Regions from separate parts of the Vibrio kyushuensis genome, predicted to be linked through region 1. Evidence: riboswitches for the same ligand, from Rfam matches in the RefSeq annotation. Region 1 holds a riboswitch; the other holds the start of a gene.

Evidence for each region. A riboswitch is a leader RNA that binds a small molecule or an ion and turns the genes downstream of it on or off. The one in region 1 is predicted to bind lysine.
Region 2: it holds a riboswitch for lysine, as region 1 does, so the genes downstream of both, lysC (lysine-sensitive aspartokinase 3) here and L4D20_RS14585 (Na+/H+ antiporter NhaC family protein) in region 1, are expected to answer to the same signal.

Annotation. Positions count from the first base shown of each region.
Region 1 covers NZ_JAKJSV010000006.1:216,154-224,402, reverse strand. The annotation lists gene purB (adenylosuccinate lyase) at 1-1,014, opposite strand, end outside; gene hflD (high frequency lysogenization protein HflD) at 1,220-1,837, opposite strand; gene mnmA (tRNA 2-thiouridine(34) synthase MnmA) at 1,865-2,974, opposite strand; gene L4D20_RS14600 (hypothetical protein) at 3,146-3,415, shown strand; gene L4D20_RS14595 (inosine/guanosine kinase) at 3,516-4,820, shown strand; gene L4D20_RS14590 (H-NS family histone-like protein) at 4,953-5,369, opposite strand; lysine riboswitch at 5,742-5,924, shown strand; gene L4D20_RS14585 (Na+/H+ antiporter NhaC family protein) at 6,042-7,643, shown strand; His leader region at 7,843-7,977, shown strand; gene hisG (ATP phosphoribosyltransferase) at 8,031-8,249, shown strand, end outside.
Region 2 covers NZ_JAKJSV010000003.1:616,650-624,898, reverse strand. The annotation lists gene metH (methionine synthase) at 1-3,648, shown strand, start outside; gene L4D20_RS09180 (cation:proton antiporter) at 3,722-5,029, opposite strand; gene lysC (lysine-sensitive aspartokinase 3) at 5,292-6,641, opposite strand; lysine riboswitch at 6,747-6,923, opposite strand; gene L4D20_RS09170 (pyridoxal-phosphate-dependent aminotransferase family protein) at 7,101-8,222, shown strand.

The sequences.
Region 1 (8,249 bases):
TAGATCACGTTGCCAGCGAGAGATAGGTAGTTTTTGTGAAAGGTGATTGAACATAGCGTTTGCAAGACCAAGGTTACCTTCCGAGTTTTCAAAATCGATTGGGTTTACTTTATGTGGCATGGTTGAAGAACCAATTTCACCAGCAATCGTCTTCTGCTTGAAGTGTCCAAGTGCGATGTAGCCCCACACGTCACGATCAAAATCGATAAGAATGGTATTAAAGCGAGCAACTGCGTCAAATAGCTCAGCGATGTAATCGTGAGGTTCAATTTGAGTCGTGTAAGGGTTCCAAGTTACGCCAAGAGATTCTGTGATGAATTCTTCGCTAAACTGGTGCCAATCAAGATCAGGGTAAGCAGAAAGGTGAGCGTTGTAGTTACCAACAGCACCGTTTACTTTACCTAGAATTTCAACTTCAGCGATCTGCTTGTATTGACGTTCCATACGGTAAGCAACGTTTGCCATCTCTTTACCCATTGTGCTTGGAGATGCAGGTTGACCGTGTGTGCGAGAAAGCAATGGGATATCACGATATTCAACAGCAAGTGCTTTAATTGCATCAATGATATTTTTGATTTCAGGAAGAATAACAGTCTCACGAGCTTCTTTAAGCATTAAAGCATGTGAAGTGTTGTTGATATCTTCTGAAGTACATGCAAAGTGGATGAACTCGTTTACTGCGTGAAGCTCAGCGTTTACCGCTACTTTCTCTTTTAAGAAATACTCTACCGCTTTAACATCGTGGTTAGTCGTACGCTCGATCTCTTTGATGCGCGCTGCGTCTTCTTCGCTGAAGTTCGCTGCAATGCCATCTAGAACTTGGTTCGCTTCTGCACTAAATGCTGGTACTTCAGCAATACCTGCTGTTGCTGCAAGTTTTTGTAACCAACGAACTTCAACGATCGTACGGTACTTTAGTAGGCCAAATTCACTAAAAATGCTGCGTAGTGCAATCGTCTTACTTCCGTAACGGCCATCTACTGGTGAAACAGCTGTCAACGCTGACAAATCCATGGTGTTCTCCTGAATTGGGTTTTCAAATTTAGGTTTTAAAATATGGTGAGCTTTATACCAATAACAATCACAATTGTCACGAACATTGCGCAAACGTTTGCGCGAAACTTACGTGTACCTAAATGAAAGTTACTTCTCTATAAAATAAATAGCTATAAAGAACGAACTCGCGACTAGGCGCGAGTTCGTGATTATTTTCAAGCGACTACAATCTCGCCAATAAAATTTCAGCTTGTTCGATCATTTTCTTACGACCAAAAATCAAGTGGCGACGCTTACCACCTACTTGACGCCAAAGCACGGCGCTACGTATGCCTGATAGAAGCAGTGCGCGAACTTTATGCTGATTAGTCGTGTGCTGTAATACCGCTGGCGTACCTGAAACTTGAATGCGTGGTCCTATTGGGCTCACTACGTCAAGGTAAACGCTCGCGAGGTTGCTTAGCATTTGTTCATCGAGTAGTTCAAAGTGGTCAAGCTGGCGTTCCAGCATTTGAACACGATCGCCGAGTTGTGACATTGCATCATTGCGAGCACTGAGTTTTTTCTCTAATGCCATCAAGCTTATGATGTAACGAGTCACTTCACTACCCGCTGGTGTGCTGTCAATACCTTTAACTAAACACTCTAGGCCAAGTTTCAGATCTCGTTCTTGGCCAAAGACGTCTAAGGTACTATTTGGGCTTGTATTTAAGACTGCATGTAGTGATGTTTTAAATGCGTCATGGTCACATTCACCATCTTTTGCTACTTGTTGAACTAACGCCACTGCTTGGCAGATACCGGCAAAAGCGATCGTACGGTCATAAAGGGGATTCGCCACGTAGTAGTACTCCTAAATACGGGTTAGTTAAATACGTTGCTCGATGATGCCGCCGCCTAGGCAAACATTATCAAGATAAAATACGGCGGATTGACCCGGTGTTACTGCCACTTGAGGTTGGTCAAAAATCACCTTAATGTTTTCATCATCAATAGGGATGATGGTGCACGGAATATCAGTTTGGCGATAACGTGTTTTAACGGTACAGCTCAGTGGTTCAGTAATTGGTGTTCTATCAACCCAGTGTAATTGAGACGCCATCAAACCTTGTGATTTGAGAAGCGGATGATCACCACCTTGTACTGCAATCAGTACATTACGTTTTAGATCTTTCTCTGCCACGTACCATGGTTCTTCATTACCACCGCCACCTTTTTGGCCACCAATGTGCAAGCCTTTACGTTGACCTAAGGTGTGATACATCAAACCTTGGTGTTCGCCGATGACAACGCCTTCAGGTGTTTCAATTTTACCCGGTTGAGCGGGCAGGTAACGCGATAAGAAATCAGTAAATTTGCGTTCACCGATAAAGCAAATACCAGTTGAATCTTTCTTCTTCGCAGTAATAAGACCTTGCTCTTCTGCAATTCTTCTTACTTCAGGTTTTTCCAGGTTACCCACTGGGAATAAGCTACGCGCGACCTGTTCATGACTTAGTGTATATAAGAAGTAGCTTTGATCTTTATTGCTATCAAGCCCACGAAGCATTTTCGGTTTAGCGTCACCATCTGGGAAGGTGCGGTCAACGTAGTGGCCCATTGCAATAAAATCAGCATCAAGAACATCATCAGCAAAGTCTAAGAATGCTTTAAATTTAATCTCTTTATTACATAGAATATCTGGGTTTGGGGTTCTTCCAGCTTTATATTCAGCAAGAAAATATTCAAATACGTTATCCCAGTATTCTGCTGCGAAATTAATGGTGTGAAGGTGGATACCTAATTTGTCACAAACGGCTTGAGCATCGGCGAGATCTTCTGCCGCTGTACAATACTCTTCATTGTCGTCTTCTTCCCAGTTCTTCATGAACAAGCCTTCAACTTGGTAGCCTTGCTGCTGAAGAAGATACGCTGAAACAGATGAATCTACACCACCAGACATACCGACAATTACTTTCTTTTCGCTGTTGTTTGACATTACTTAATACCACTCACTATAACTGGTCGAGGATTCTATCAGAAACATGCTGATGGATACAGATCCGAGACAGAAATCACATATCGATATTTAGAAAAAACATGCTTTATTATGGAAGTTATTTGGTTACCTGTGGCATAGTGCAGCCAAAGTGAATATAGGAAACAAATGATGTCTGAAAAAAATGAATTTATGCAAGAACAAGAGTTGATTGAAGTTATTGAAAATCAGCTTGAAGATGGGAACCCAATCAAAGTGAAAGAAACTTTGATGCGCTTAATGATGATGGGAACGTCAAGAGAAGACGGTGTTGCCATGATGGCGTGCTGTATGTCGATTGAGATCTTCGATGTGATGAAAAATGACGGTGAATTTAACTTAAAGCGTTATTCTGACAACCTTGAGAGACTTCCTGACCTCAGTTTTATGGAAGGTGAATAATTTATACCAAGTGCAAACGTTTGCTATAGTTTGGTAGATTGCCGCGCGTTATTGAGCGCGGTAGAATCCTTTTTTTACTCCTAATATCGAACTAACGCTTATGAAATTTCCTGGCCAACGCAAGTCGAAGCATTACTTTCCTGTTCATGCTCGTGATCCTTTAGTGAGCCAAGCTCAAGAAAGCAAAACAATGTCACGTACGCATATTATCGGCATTGACCAAACGCTTGTGGATATTGAAGCGAAAGTGACTTCAGAGCTCATCGAAAAATATAACCTAAGTAAAGGTCACTCGTTGGTTATTGATGATCAAACAGCGGAAGCGTTATATAAGCAGCTCAAAGATGATCAGTTGATTACCAATGAACACGCAGGCGGAACAATTGGCAATACGTTGCACAATTACTCAGTATTAGCAGATGATCGATCTACGTTATTAGGTGTAATGAGCCAAGATATTAAAATCGGCAGCTATGGTTATCAATATCTTTGTAATACGTCTAGCCGTATGGACCTTAATAATTTACAGGGTGTCGATGGCGCAATTGGTCGTTGTTTTGCTTTGATTACTGAAGATGGGGAGCGCACCTTTGCTATAAGTGAAGGTCAAATGAATCAACTTAATCCTGAAAGTATCCCCGAGTCGATATTTGAAAATGCATCTGCATTAGTATTAACCGCTTATTTAGTACGTTGTAAAGAGGGCGATCCTATGCCGCTTGCAACAATGAAAGCCATCGAATATGCGAAAAAGTACAATGTCCCTGTGGTATTAACCTTAGGTACTAAATTTGTTATTCAAGATGATGCTAAATTCTGGCAAGAGTTTATTAATGACCATGTTTCGGTTGTTGCAATGAATGAAGAAGAAGCAGAAGCGTTAACTGGTGAGCATGATCCTTTAGTTGCATCAGATATAGCATTAGATTGGGTTGATTTAGTACTGTGTACTGCAGGGCCTGTTGGTCTATTTATGGCAGGTTATACAGAAGACGCTGCTAAAAGAGAAACTTCTTTGCCTTTATTACCGGGTTCTATTGCTGAATTCAATCGTTATGAGTTTAGTCGACCTGCGGCAAAAGCAATGTGTGATAAGCCAGTTAAAGTGTATTCTCATATTGCACCTTATATGGGTGGCCCAGAGAAAATTAAAAATACAAATGGGGCAGGTGACGCCGCTCTATCGGCACTATTGCATGATATGGCTGCGAATAAGTACCATCGTGAAAACATACCGAATTCAAGTAAGCACGCACACGCTTACTTAACTTATTCATCTTTTTCACAAGTCTGTAAGTATTCAAACCGCGCAAGCTATGAAGTATTAGCTCAACATTCGCCAAGGTTGTCTAAAGGGTTACCTGAGCGTGAAGATAGCTTAGAAGAATCGTACTGGGAAAGATAATAATAGAAAAGGCTCCGAAAGGAGCCTTTTTTCGTTAGTTAGTAACTAAAAAGAGTTAGTCATTAAAAGGTTTAGTAATAAACTTGCTAATTAATAAACTAACTAACGATAAATACTTAGAGTGGTTAATACTTAAAGAGCAAACTCTTCTAAAGATTTACCAGCATCTAGCTGTGTTTGGATAGCTGAAGGTGTACGACCTTGGCCTGTCCATGTTTTTTCTTCGCCGTTAGTATCTACATATTTATATTTAGCTGGGCGAGGTGCGCGTTTAGTTTTCACTTTGCCAGTTTTAGTTTTAGTCTCACCTGATAATGCTGAGATAAGAGCTTCAACATCAATACCGTCTTTTGAAATCTGGTCTGCAATTGCAGCAAGCTTAGCTTCTTGTTCCGCTTTTGCTGCACGATCTTCAGCTTCAGCTTCAGTGCGTTCTTGTACAACAATAGTTAATTTATCTAATGCTTCTTCAAGTTGCTCAAGAGTTAATTCGCGAGCAAAGGCACGAAGGCTACGAATATTTAATAGTGTTTTAGATAGATCCGACATGTCTATTCCTATGAAAGTAAAATTGATTGGATAATATTAAGCTGCAATTAGATTGAATACAATATTTCAACACGAAAATATTAGCATACAAATTGAATATATATAGTTAGTTTAATGCAAATAGACGTAATTAATTTTTATTTGTATAGAATTAAAGAGTGACTTAACAAAATCAATCAACTTTACACTACTTTACTTGTTGCATACATTGTCGTTATTGGTTCTATTAATGTTACCGCTATTCATCGATAGGTGTGCCGAATTTCGAGTTATATATTGCAATGAGGGTGCTAATGAGTACAATGGCGGCCACTTTTAGCGTAAGTGCAGTTAAAATGTTGTTAATATGACGTAACAATAGTTTTTCATGTCTTATGCGGTAGAGGCGCGAAACATAAGAGTAGCTGTTATTGGGGTGATACCAATGAATAACGGTAAAAGGGTGTTTCGCCGAAGTGAAAGTGTGTTATCAGCACCTTTCGCTGGGGTTGTACTCAATAGGTACGACACTGCCATAGTCTATAATTTTTTAAACTATGGAGCGCTACTGTAGAGTTAGGTTACGCGTTTGCGAGCCTTTCACTTCGAATATCAAAATCTCGATGAAATGACTTCACGTGATTTTTCTGCAGTAGATCTCTTGCCATTTTTACTAACTGGTTTTTGAAGATCATGAATTTAATCGATTTTGCATCATCCCCTTTGTCACTTTTGCCTCCAATTGTGGCACTAAGCTTAGCTATTATTACGCGTCGCGTATTGGTTTCTCTCGGTGTTGGTATCGTACTGGGTGCGTTACTACTTACTGACTACTCTATTGGTAACCTAGTTGGTTACGTTGGTACTACAGTATCAAGCGTCTTTATTGAAGACGGCGGTATTAACACGTGGAATATGAGTATTGTCGGCTTTTTGCTATTGCTTGGCATGATGACCGCACTTTTAACCATGTCTGGTGGCACACGTGCGTTTGCTGAGTGGGCTCAAACTCGCGTTAAAAGTAAACGTGGTTCAAAGCTACTTGCAGCTTGCCTTGGCGTATTTATCTTCATTGATGATTACTTCAATAGTTTGGCGGTAGGTGCAATCTCTCGCCCGGTTACTGACCGTTATTACGTTTCTCGCGCAAAGCTTTCTTATATTCTTGATTCTACAGCCGCGCCAATGTGTGTATTGATGCCAGCTTCAAGCTGGGGTGCGTACATTATGACTATCGTTGGTGGCATCTTAATATCTCACGGTGTGACTGAGTACACTGCGATTGGCGCGTATGTGCGTATGATCCCAATGAACTTCTACGCAGTCTTTGCTCTGTTGATGGTATTCGCTGTAGTTTGGTTCCAGCTTGATGTTGGCCAAATGCGTAAACATGAAATTCGCGCCTCTCAAGGCCGTGGATTCGATAAAGATAAAGAAGCGGATCTTCCACAAGCGCATGAGCTTAATGAAGAGTTGGATATTGAAGAGAGTGAACACGGTAAAGTGTCAGATCTAGTGCTCCCAATTGTTGCACTGATTGCTTCAATGGTTGTCGCGATGCTTTACACCGGTGGTCAAGCTTTAAAAGCGGACGGTGAAGCGTTCTCACTACTTGGCGCTTTTGAAAATACCGATGTTGGTATGTCTCTTATTTACGGTGGCCTTACTGGTTTTGCTGTTGCATTGATTACCGTGCTTAAGCAAAAAATGTCTCCAAGCGATATTGGTGTAACGCTTTGGATCGGTGCTAAGTCTATGTTTGGTGCAATTTTAATTCTAATTTTTGCATGGACGATTGGTACTGTAATTGGTGACATGAAAACGGGTACTTATTTGTCGTCGCAAATTGAAGGCACAATTAGTTCGACTTGGTTACCAGTCATTCTGTTCTTACTTGCTGGTCTAATGGCATTCTCAACAGGTACTTCTTGGGGTACGTTCGGTATCATGTTACCAATTGCTGGTGATATGGCCGCGGCAACTGATATCGCACTAATGCTTCCAATGCTAAGCGCGGTGTTAGCGGGTTCTGTATTTGGTGATCACTGTTCTCCAATTTCAGATACAACGATTCTGTCTTCTACTGGTGCGCGTTGTAATCATATTGACCACGTTGCAACTCAGTTACCTTACGCACTGTCAGTGGCGTTTGTATCATGTGTTGGCTTTATTGTTCTAGGGCTGACGTCGTCAGTATTGTTCTCATTCCTAGCATCGTCAGTAACGTTTATTCTGGTATGTTTTGCAATGTCTATGATTGCAAAATCTCAACTAGAGAACTGCCAAAGCGTTTAATTCTGCTGGTTTATTGATAGATAAAAAGGAGGCTTCGGCCTCCTTTTTTAATGCGTGTAAATCGTTTTAATATTGTTTGTAAATAAAAGAAGAAAACTGTCAATTAGTGGTTGCAAATAATACTTAGCTTAGTTACTGTGGATATCAACGAAGCAACATTAGTAGAGCCAATAAGTATGCGTTATTTAAATATTAATATTCATCACCACCATCACCCAATTTAGTCTTTCGGGAGATATACGCATACCCGGGAGGCACAGGCTCCCGGAGGTGAAATCTGCAAAACAAGATTCTAACCCTCGGGAGACCAAAAATCTCCCGAGGGTTTTTTAGTTTTTAGCTTACATAAAATTTAATAAATTCAACAATTTGTACAGGGAAGAAGCAATGCAATCACAACGTCTAAGAATCGCTATCCAAAAGAAAGGCCGCCTAAGTAAAGAGTGTCAGGAGTTACTTAAGAAGTGTGGTGTTAAATTTATCGTAATGGGTGAGCGCCTTGTCGTTCACTCACTAAATATGCCAATTGATTTGTTACTTGTACGTGATGACGATATCCCTGGTTTAATTATGGATGGTGTCGTTGATCTAGGCTTCATTGGTGAG
Region 2 (8,249 bases), on a different contig from region 1:
GCTCAACTTAAGCAGAAAATCATGCTTATAGATGGTGGTATGGGCACGATGATCCAAGATTATAAACTTGAAGAAAATGATTACCGTGGTGATCGCTTCTCTACTTGGCATTGTGATCTTAAAGGGAATAATGACTTACTCGTTCTTTCTCAGCCTCAAATGATAAAAGATATTCATGGGCAGTACCTAGAAGCGGGTGCTGATATCCTAGAAACAAACACCTTTAACGCAACGACTATCGCCATGGCTGACTATGACATGGAAAGTTTGAGTGAAGAGATTAATTTCGAAGCCGCTAAGCTTGCTCGAGAAGTTGCAGATGAGTGGACGGCTAAGACCCCGAATAAACCACGTTATGTTGCTGGTGTTTTAGGTCCTACAAATAGAACTTGTACGATATCACCGGATGTAAATGATCCTGGTTTTCGAAACGTAACATTCGATGAATTGGTTGAAGCCTATTCAGAGTCTACACGTGCCTTAATTAAAGGTGGTTCTGACCTGATTTTGATCGAAACGATCTTTGATACGCTGAACGCTAAAGCCTGTTCTTTTGCCGTCGAATCTGTATTTGAAGAGGTTGGAATCACCCTGCCTGTTATGATCTCAGGTACCATTACTGACGCTTCTGGTCGAACGCTATCAGGCCAAACTACTGAAGCATTTTACAATGCCTTACGCCATGTTAAACCGATTTCATTTGGTTTGAACTGTGCTCTTGGTCCTGATGAGCTCCGTGAGTATGTCAGCGAATTATCACGTATATCAGAGTGCAGTGTTTCCGCTCACCCTAATGCGGGTCTTCCTAACGCATTTGGTGAATACGATCTTTCTCCTGAAGATATGGCGGAACATGTTAAAGAGTGGGCTGAAAGTGGGTTCTTAAACCTCATTGGTGGTTGTTGTGGTACCACGCCTGAACATATTCGCCAAATGGCTCGAGCTGTTGAGGGTGTCATACCTCGCTCACTACCGGAAATCCCTGTTGCTTGTCGTTTATCCGGATTAGAGCCTTTAACTATTTTAAAAGAGTCACTATTCGTAAATGTGGGTGAGCGTACCAACGTTACCGGCTCTGCTCGATTCAAGCGACTCATTAAAGAAGAGCTTTACGACGAGGCACTGAGCGTTGCTCGTGAACAAGTAGAAAATGGCGCTCAGATAATTGATATTAATATGGATGAGGGAATGCTCGACGCGGAAGCGTGTATGGTTCGATTCCTAAATCTATGTGCCTCAGAACCTGAAATATCGAAAGTACCCGTAATGGTCGATTCTTCCAAGTGGGAGGTTATTGAAGCGGGCTTGAAGTGTATTCAGGGTAAGGGAATTGTAAACTCAATTTCTCTTAAGGAAGGGAAAGAGAAGTTTGTAGAGCAAGCGAAGCTCGTTCGCCGATACGGCGCAGCAGTGATTGTAATGGCCTTTGACGAAGTAGGCCAAGCTGACACTCGTGAGCGTAAAATTGAGATTTGTACGAACGCTTACAACATCCTCGTTGATGAGGTTGGTTTCCCACCTGAAGATATCATTTTCGATCCAAATATTTTTGCTGTCGCAACAGGTATTGATGAGCACAATAACTACGCCGTGGATTTTATCGAGGCTGTTGGGGATATTAAACGGAATCTTCCACATGCGATGATTTCTGGTGGTGTATCAAACGTTTCATTTTCGTTCAGAGGCAACAACTACGTGCGTGAAGCTATCCACGCGGTATTCCTTTATCACTGTTTCAAAAACGGTATGGATATGGGGATAGTAAACGCAGGCCAACTAGAGATATACGATAACGTTCCTGAGGATTTGCGTGAAGCGGTTGAAGATGTTGTGCTTAACCGCCGAGATGACTCCACTGAGCGCCTGCTGGATATCGCGACAGAATATTTGGAGCGTGCTGTTGGTAAAGTAGAAGATAAGTCTGCTTTGGAGTGGCGAACTTGGCCAGTTGCGAAACGTTTAGAGCACTCTCTTGTGAAAGGTATCACCGACTTTATTGTTGAAGATACGGAAGAGGCACGAGTAAATGCTTCTCGCCCTATTGAAGTCATTGAAGGTCCTCTGATGGACGGAATGAACGTTGTCGGAGATCTGTTTGGTGAAGGAAAAATGTTCCTTCCTCAAGTAGTGAAATCAGCAAGGGTAATGAAACAGGCGGTTGCTCATTTAGAGCCATTTATTAACGCGACAAAAGACGTAGGTTCAACCAACGGAAAGATCTTGCTGGCTACTGTTAAGGGAGATGTTCACGATATCGGTAAGAACATCGTCGGTGTTGTTCTTCAGTGTAACAATTACGATATTATTGATCTTGGCGTGATGGTTTCTTGTGAAAAAATTCTTAAGGTTGCCAAAGAAGAGAATGTAGACATCATTGGGCTTTCAGGTTTGATTACACCATCGTTAGACGAAATGGTGCATGTCGCTAAAGAGATGGAACGTCAAGGTTTTGATTTACCACTGTTAATTGGTGGCGCAACGACTTCAAAGGCACATACCGCTGTCAAAATTGAACAGAACTATTCTCAGCCTGTTGTTTATGTGAATAACGCTTCTCGTGCGGTAGGTGTGTGTACTTCATTGCTTTCAAATGAATTAAAACCTGCCTTTGTCGAAAAGATCGATTTAGATTACGAGCGCGTACGAGAGCAGCATAATCGTAAAAAGCCTCGTACCAAACCTGTTACTTTAGAGAAAGCTCGCCAAAACCGAGTGGATATTGATTGGGCTGCTTATACTCCTCCTGCACCCGTAAAACCGGGCATCCATATCTTTAAAGACTTTGATGTGGCGGTGTTGCGTCAATATATTGATTGGACTCCTTTCTTCATGACTTGGACGTTAATGGGTAAATATCCTGCGATCTTAGACCATGAGGAAGTTGGCGAGGAGGCGAGACGTCTCTTTAAGGATGCCAATGACCTGCTTGATCGAGTTGAAAGTGAAAAACTTCTTGAAGCGAGAGGCATGTGTGAGCTATTCCCTGCAAACAGCGTTGGTGACGATATAGAGGTTTATACCGACGAATCAAGAACCGAGGTACTTAAGGTTCTGCGTAACTTACGTCAACAGACAGATAAACCTAAAGGCTTCAACTATTGTTTATCTGATTATATTGCACCCAAAGAGAGTGGTAAATCTGATTGGATTGGTGGCTTTGCTGTCACCGGCGGTATTGGCGAAAGAGAGTTGGCTGATGAGTACAAAGCGAATGGCGATGATTATAACGCCATTATGATTCAGGCTGTTGCGGATCGTTTGGCTGAAGCCTTTGCTGAGTATCTGCATAAAGAAGTGCGGAAGGATATTTGGGGCTACTCACCAGATGAAGATTTAAGTAACGATGATTTGATTCGTGAAAAGTATCAAGGTATTCGTCCTGCACCGGGTTACCCTGCATGCCCGGAACATACAGAGAAAGGGGCGTTATGGGAACTCATGGACGTGGAAAAAGCTATCGATATGTCTTTGACCAGTAGCTACGCTATGTGGCCGGGAGCATCGGTATCTGGCATGTATTTCTCGCACCCAGATTGTCGTTACTTTGCAATTGCTCAGATTCAGCAAGATCAGTTGGAAAGTTACGCCGAGCGTAAAGGTTGGGATCTTGTTGAAGCTGAAAAATGGTTAGGACCAAATCTTAACTAGTTAAGTCATAGATTGTAATCGAAAGGGTCGCCTATTAAGCGACCCTTTTTTACATCTCGATATATATTTACAGTTAGATATCTTGTTGATGTTGTTCTGGGTCGTCTAACTTTTTTTGTACGTGTTTCGCTTTCTCGATCATAGGCGTTATTGTTGAGCCTTGTATTAAGATTGAAAACATAACCACAGCGTACGTCATAACTAGGATGATCTCTTTTACATCAATTAGTTTATCTGGGATAACCCAAATACCTGATGGAATAGAAAGCGCCATAGCCAAAGCTAAACCACCTCGCAAACCTCCCCAAGTAAGGATTCGTATAGACCATGAATTGTAGCTGCGAAAGCGCTTAAAACCGATGTAAGAGATAAACACGCTCAGATAACGAGCCGACAATACGAGTGGAATAGCAAATGCCATTAGAATCCAGTCTTCTTGATGGAACTTAAAAAGCAGCATCGACATGCCAATAAGTAGGAACAAAATGCCATTTAAGAATTCGTCCACCAATTCCCAAAATTTATCTAAGTGCTCTTCACTCTCCTTTGAAAATCCCACGTAGCGAGTCCAGTTACCAATCATTATTCCAGAGACAACCATAGCTAGTGGGCCGGAAACATGAAGTACATCAGCAAAAACATATCCTGCTGTAGGGATACCGATAGTGAGTAATAGTTCCATTGAGTGATCGTTCGTTGAACTGATTAAGTAATGGAACAATAAGCCGAGAACAAAACCATAGGCGATTCCTCCAATAGCTTCTTGAAAAAATAGAAGAGCGATACTTGAAAAGGTTGGCGTCTCTGTGCCGAATGCGATGGTGAATAAGGTCACAAATATAACTAACCCAAAACCATCATTGAACAGCGATTCGCCTTCAATCTGGGTTGAAATTCGTTCCGGAGCCTGTAATTTTTTAACGATAGCTAAAACAGCGATGGGATCGGTTGGGGATATTAACGCACCAAAGAGTAAGCAATAGACTAAATCGAATTGAATCCCTATTAGTAGGCAGAACCCGTATAACACACCACCAATAAAGAATGTTGAGAATAAAGTCGACCCTAGAGCTAGGGTGGTAATTTCCCATTTTTGATCTTTTAAATGGGGTAAATGAATACCAAGTCCACCGGCGAAGAGCAGGAAGCCTAGAATGCCTTTTAGCAGAAAATCTTCAAAGTTGATGCTGGCAATCGTAGAAGTGGATAGTTCAGTTAACTGGAACCAATCATTTTGACCCGCGACTAAAATGAGCAGTGAAAGGATCATTGCTCCTGCCGTAATCGCTATCGTAGTTTGCATCTTGCCGATTTTACTGTTGATAAAAGCAATCAGCATTGCAGCTGCGGAAAGAAAGCAAAGAGTGTAGTAGATGGACATTATCAACCAAAGATGTAACTGAATGTTACCTTGGATTTTCGGGCCAGTTAACTCAAATAGCAATGGCTTTATGTCATGCTTGTGTGATTATTTATAGAGCAATTATTAGAGTTACGGTGTTCATGTAGGCTTTAGTTAAATAGGCTATGCGTCTAAGCTGATGTGAAAGTGATGAGCTGAACTATAGAAATACGCTAAGCTGGTCATCATGTGAGAATGGTTAATAAAAAGTGCCGCTGTACTAGCGGCACTACAGACGTGATTATTCAAATAATTCTGCGTGTAACTTTTGAATTGAAGATTTAGCATCTGACTCGTGAAGTAAGAAGCACAGGTTGTGTGGACTTGCGCCGTAACAAATCATTCTTAAGTTAAAGTCTTCCAATGTTCCGAACACTTGTTTCGCATAGCCTTTACTTTCGCTCATATTGTTACCAATTAAGGCGACTAAGCAGAGGTCGTGCTCAATTTCCACATGACAGAGTTCTTCTAATTCGATACGCACTTGATCAGGCAGTTGTGGTGCGCCACCGGCTGTATCTGTTTGATCCAGGGTTAGTGAAACACTGATCTCGGATGTAGTAATTAAATCCACCGAAATCTTATGTGCTGCTAAGATCTCAAATACCTTCGCGAGAAAGCCATACGCATGGAACATGTTAGCACTGCGCAGTGTAACCATTGTTTGATTGCTACGCAGAGCAAGAGCACGAAAAAGGGGCGACGTTTCGGCATGGTGACGAATCCATGTTCCTCCACGTTCAGGTTCTTTTGAAGAACCTACAAAAACTGGGATATCGTGACGAAGTGCTGGAACAAGCGTTGAAGGGTGTAGGATCTTCGCACCAAAGTTGGCCATTTCCGATGCTTCACTAAAGCTGATCTCTGGGATAGGTGTGGCTTTTGATGCAATACGCGGATCGGTGGTATAGATTCCCGGAACATCTGTCCAGATTTCTAGCCCTGAAGCTTCGACACCTTCCGCTATTAATGCTGCACTGTAATCACTGCCGCCTCGACCTAAAGTCGTTGTATTGCCTTCAGTGTCAGCACCAATAAAGCCTTGGGTAACTACGACATGATCTTGGCATAGCGGTATAAGCTTTTCTTTAGCAAGTTTGGAAATATCCTCAAGCTGAGGCTCTGCTTTTCCAAATGTTCCGTCTGTTCTAAGCACTTCTCGAATATCAAACCGAACAGCATTGATGCCACGTTCACGCATTAGTTGAGCCAGCAGGTGAGTAGACATTAGCTCGCCACAAGCAACGAGGTGATCGGTTAGTTTCTTATTCGCTTGGATTGACGCTGCTTCTGCAAGGCTTGTTACTGTGTCTAAGATCTTATAAATCTCAGTGGCTGCTTCGTCGGAACTCGTTAGTTGTGACAAAATGGCATCGTGGATTGCCGCAATCTTTTGTAGTACTTCACTGCGTCGCTCTTGGTTTGAAACACCATTGGCTAGTTCAACAAGTAGATTAGTCACTCCAGAGCATGCACTGCTAACCACAAGCTTGGTTTCTGGATTGTTTTCGATGATAGCAGCACAACGGCTCATTGCTTCAAAGTTGGCTACACTGGTCCCACCAAATTTGGCGACATTGAATGCGCTCACAGCATTTCTCCCTAAATATTCAAATAAGATAAACAGGTTAACGATAACCTAAAGTTCTTTAGAGAAGAGAAAAATGAGCAAAAAAGAGGTGCGTATAGATAGATTGACCTCAGAAGCTCATCACTAGACGGTGCTAGTGACAGTTAAGGGGATTCAGCCCACTTAACCGACAAACGTAACCCTTACATTACATTTATCTCGGCACTGCTCCCCATTGATAGGCTGTATCGGAATTAAGGTTCCACAAACTATCTGCCTGGGCAGTGCTCCTCTTCTGCATAAAGCGTCTTCATTGAACGGTTTTGCGCAACAAATGTCAACGGATATTTGTTAGTCACCATTTATTGATCGATTGAGTGAATAATGTTGCGGGTAATCACACTAGACTTACGGCGCATTGCTCGGCTTGTATAATTGAATTAATGTGGTTGTTCACACTTCTGTATACAAGGAGCTATTATGCCAATTCAAAGTTTTATCCCTCCTCATAGAATACTTATGGGGCCGGGACCATCAGATGTATCCCCTCAAGTTTTACAAGCTTTGAGTCGCCCGATTGTTGGGCATTTAGACCCACTCTTCATTGGCATGATGGATGAGGTAAAGCAGCTGCTTAAGTATGCTTTTCAAACTGAGAATGATTTTACTATAGCTGTTTCTGCCCCTGGGAGCGCGGGAATGGAAGCGTGTTTTGTCAACCTCATTGAGCCAGGCGATAAGGTGATTGTTTGTCGTAATGGTGTGTTTGGCGATCGAATGCGAGAAAATGTCAACCGAGCAGGCGCTGAAGCGATAATGGTCGATGATGAATGGGGGGCTCCTGTTACACTTAGTAAGGTCGAAGATGCCTTTCTAACTCATCCTGATGTGAAGATTTTGGCGTTTGTACATGCAGAAACCTCAACTGGTGCACTTTCTGATGCTCAAGCATTGAGCCGTATTGCGATTGATAATAACGCACTGACGATAGTCGATGCGGTAACGTCACTAGGTGGTGTGCCTCTCAAGGTCGACGAGTGGCAACTAGACGCTGTTTACTCTGGTAGTCAGAAGTGTCTCTCGTGTGTTCCTGGCTTATCGCCTGTAACTTTTTCAGCTAAAGCGATCGAAAAGATTCAGTCTCGTACGACACCTATCCAAAGTTGGTTTTTAGATCAAAGCTTAGTGTTAGGTTATTGGAGCGGGGAAGGCAAGCGAAGCTATCATCATACGGCCCCCGTTAATAGCCTCTATGCTTTGCACGAATCTTTGTTGATGCTAAAAAATGAAGGTTTGGAAAATGCATGGAAGCGTCACGCTGATATGCATGAGAAGCTTAAAGTAGGCTTGGAAAAGCTTGGCTTTGAGTTTGTCGTGGATGAGCAGAGCCGACTTCCTCAACTTAATGCTATCTTCATTCCTGAAGGTGTTGATGATGCTAAGGTACGCTCGACTTTGCTCGAAGAGTACAACCTTGAAATAGGCGCAGGATTAGGGGCACTAGCGGGTAAAGCATGGCGAATCGGATTGATGGGTTACGCTGCAAGAAACGAGAATGTGTCTTTGTGTTTACGTGCCCTTGAAGAGACACTGCAACAATAAATAATCAGTACTAAATATTATAAAAGG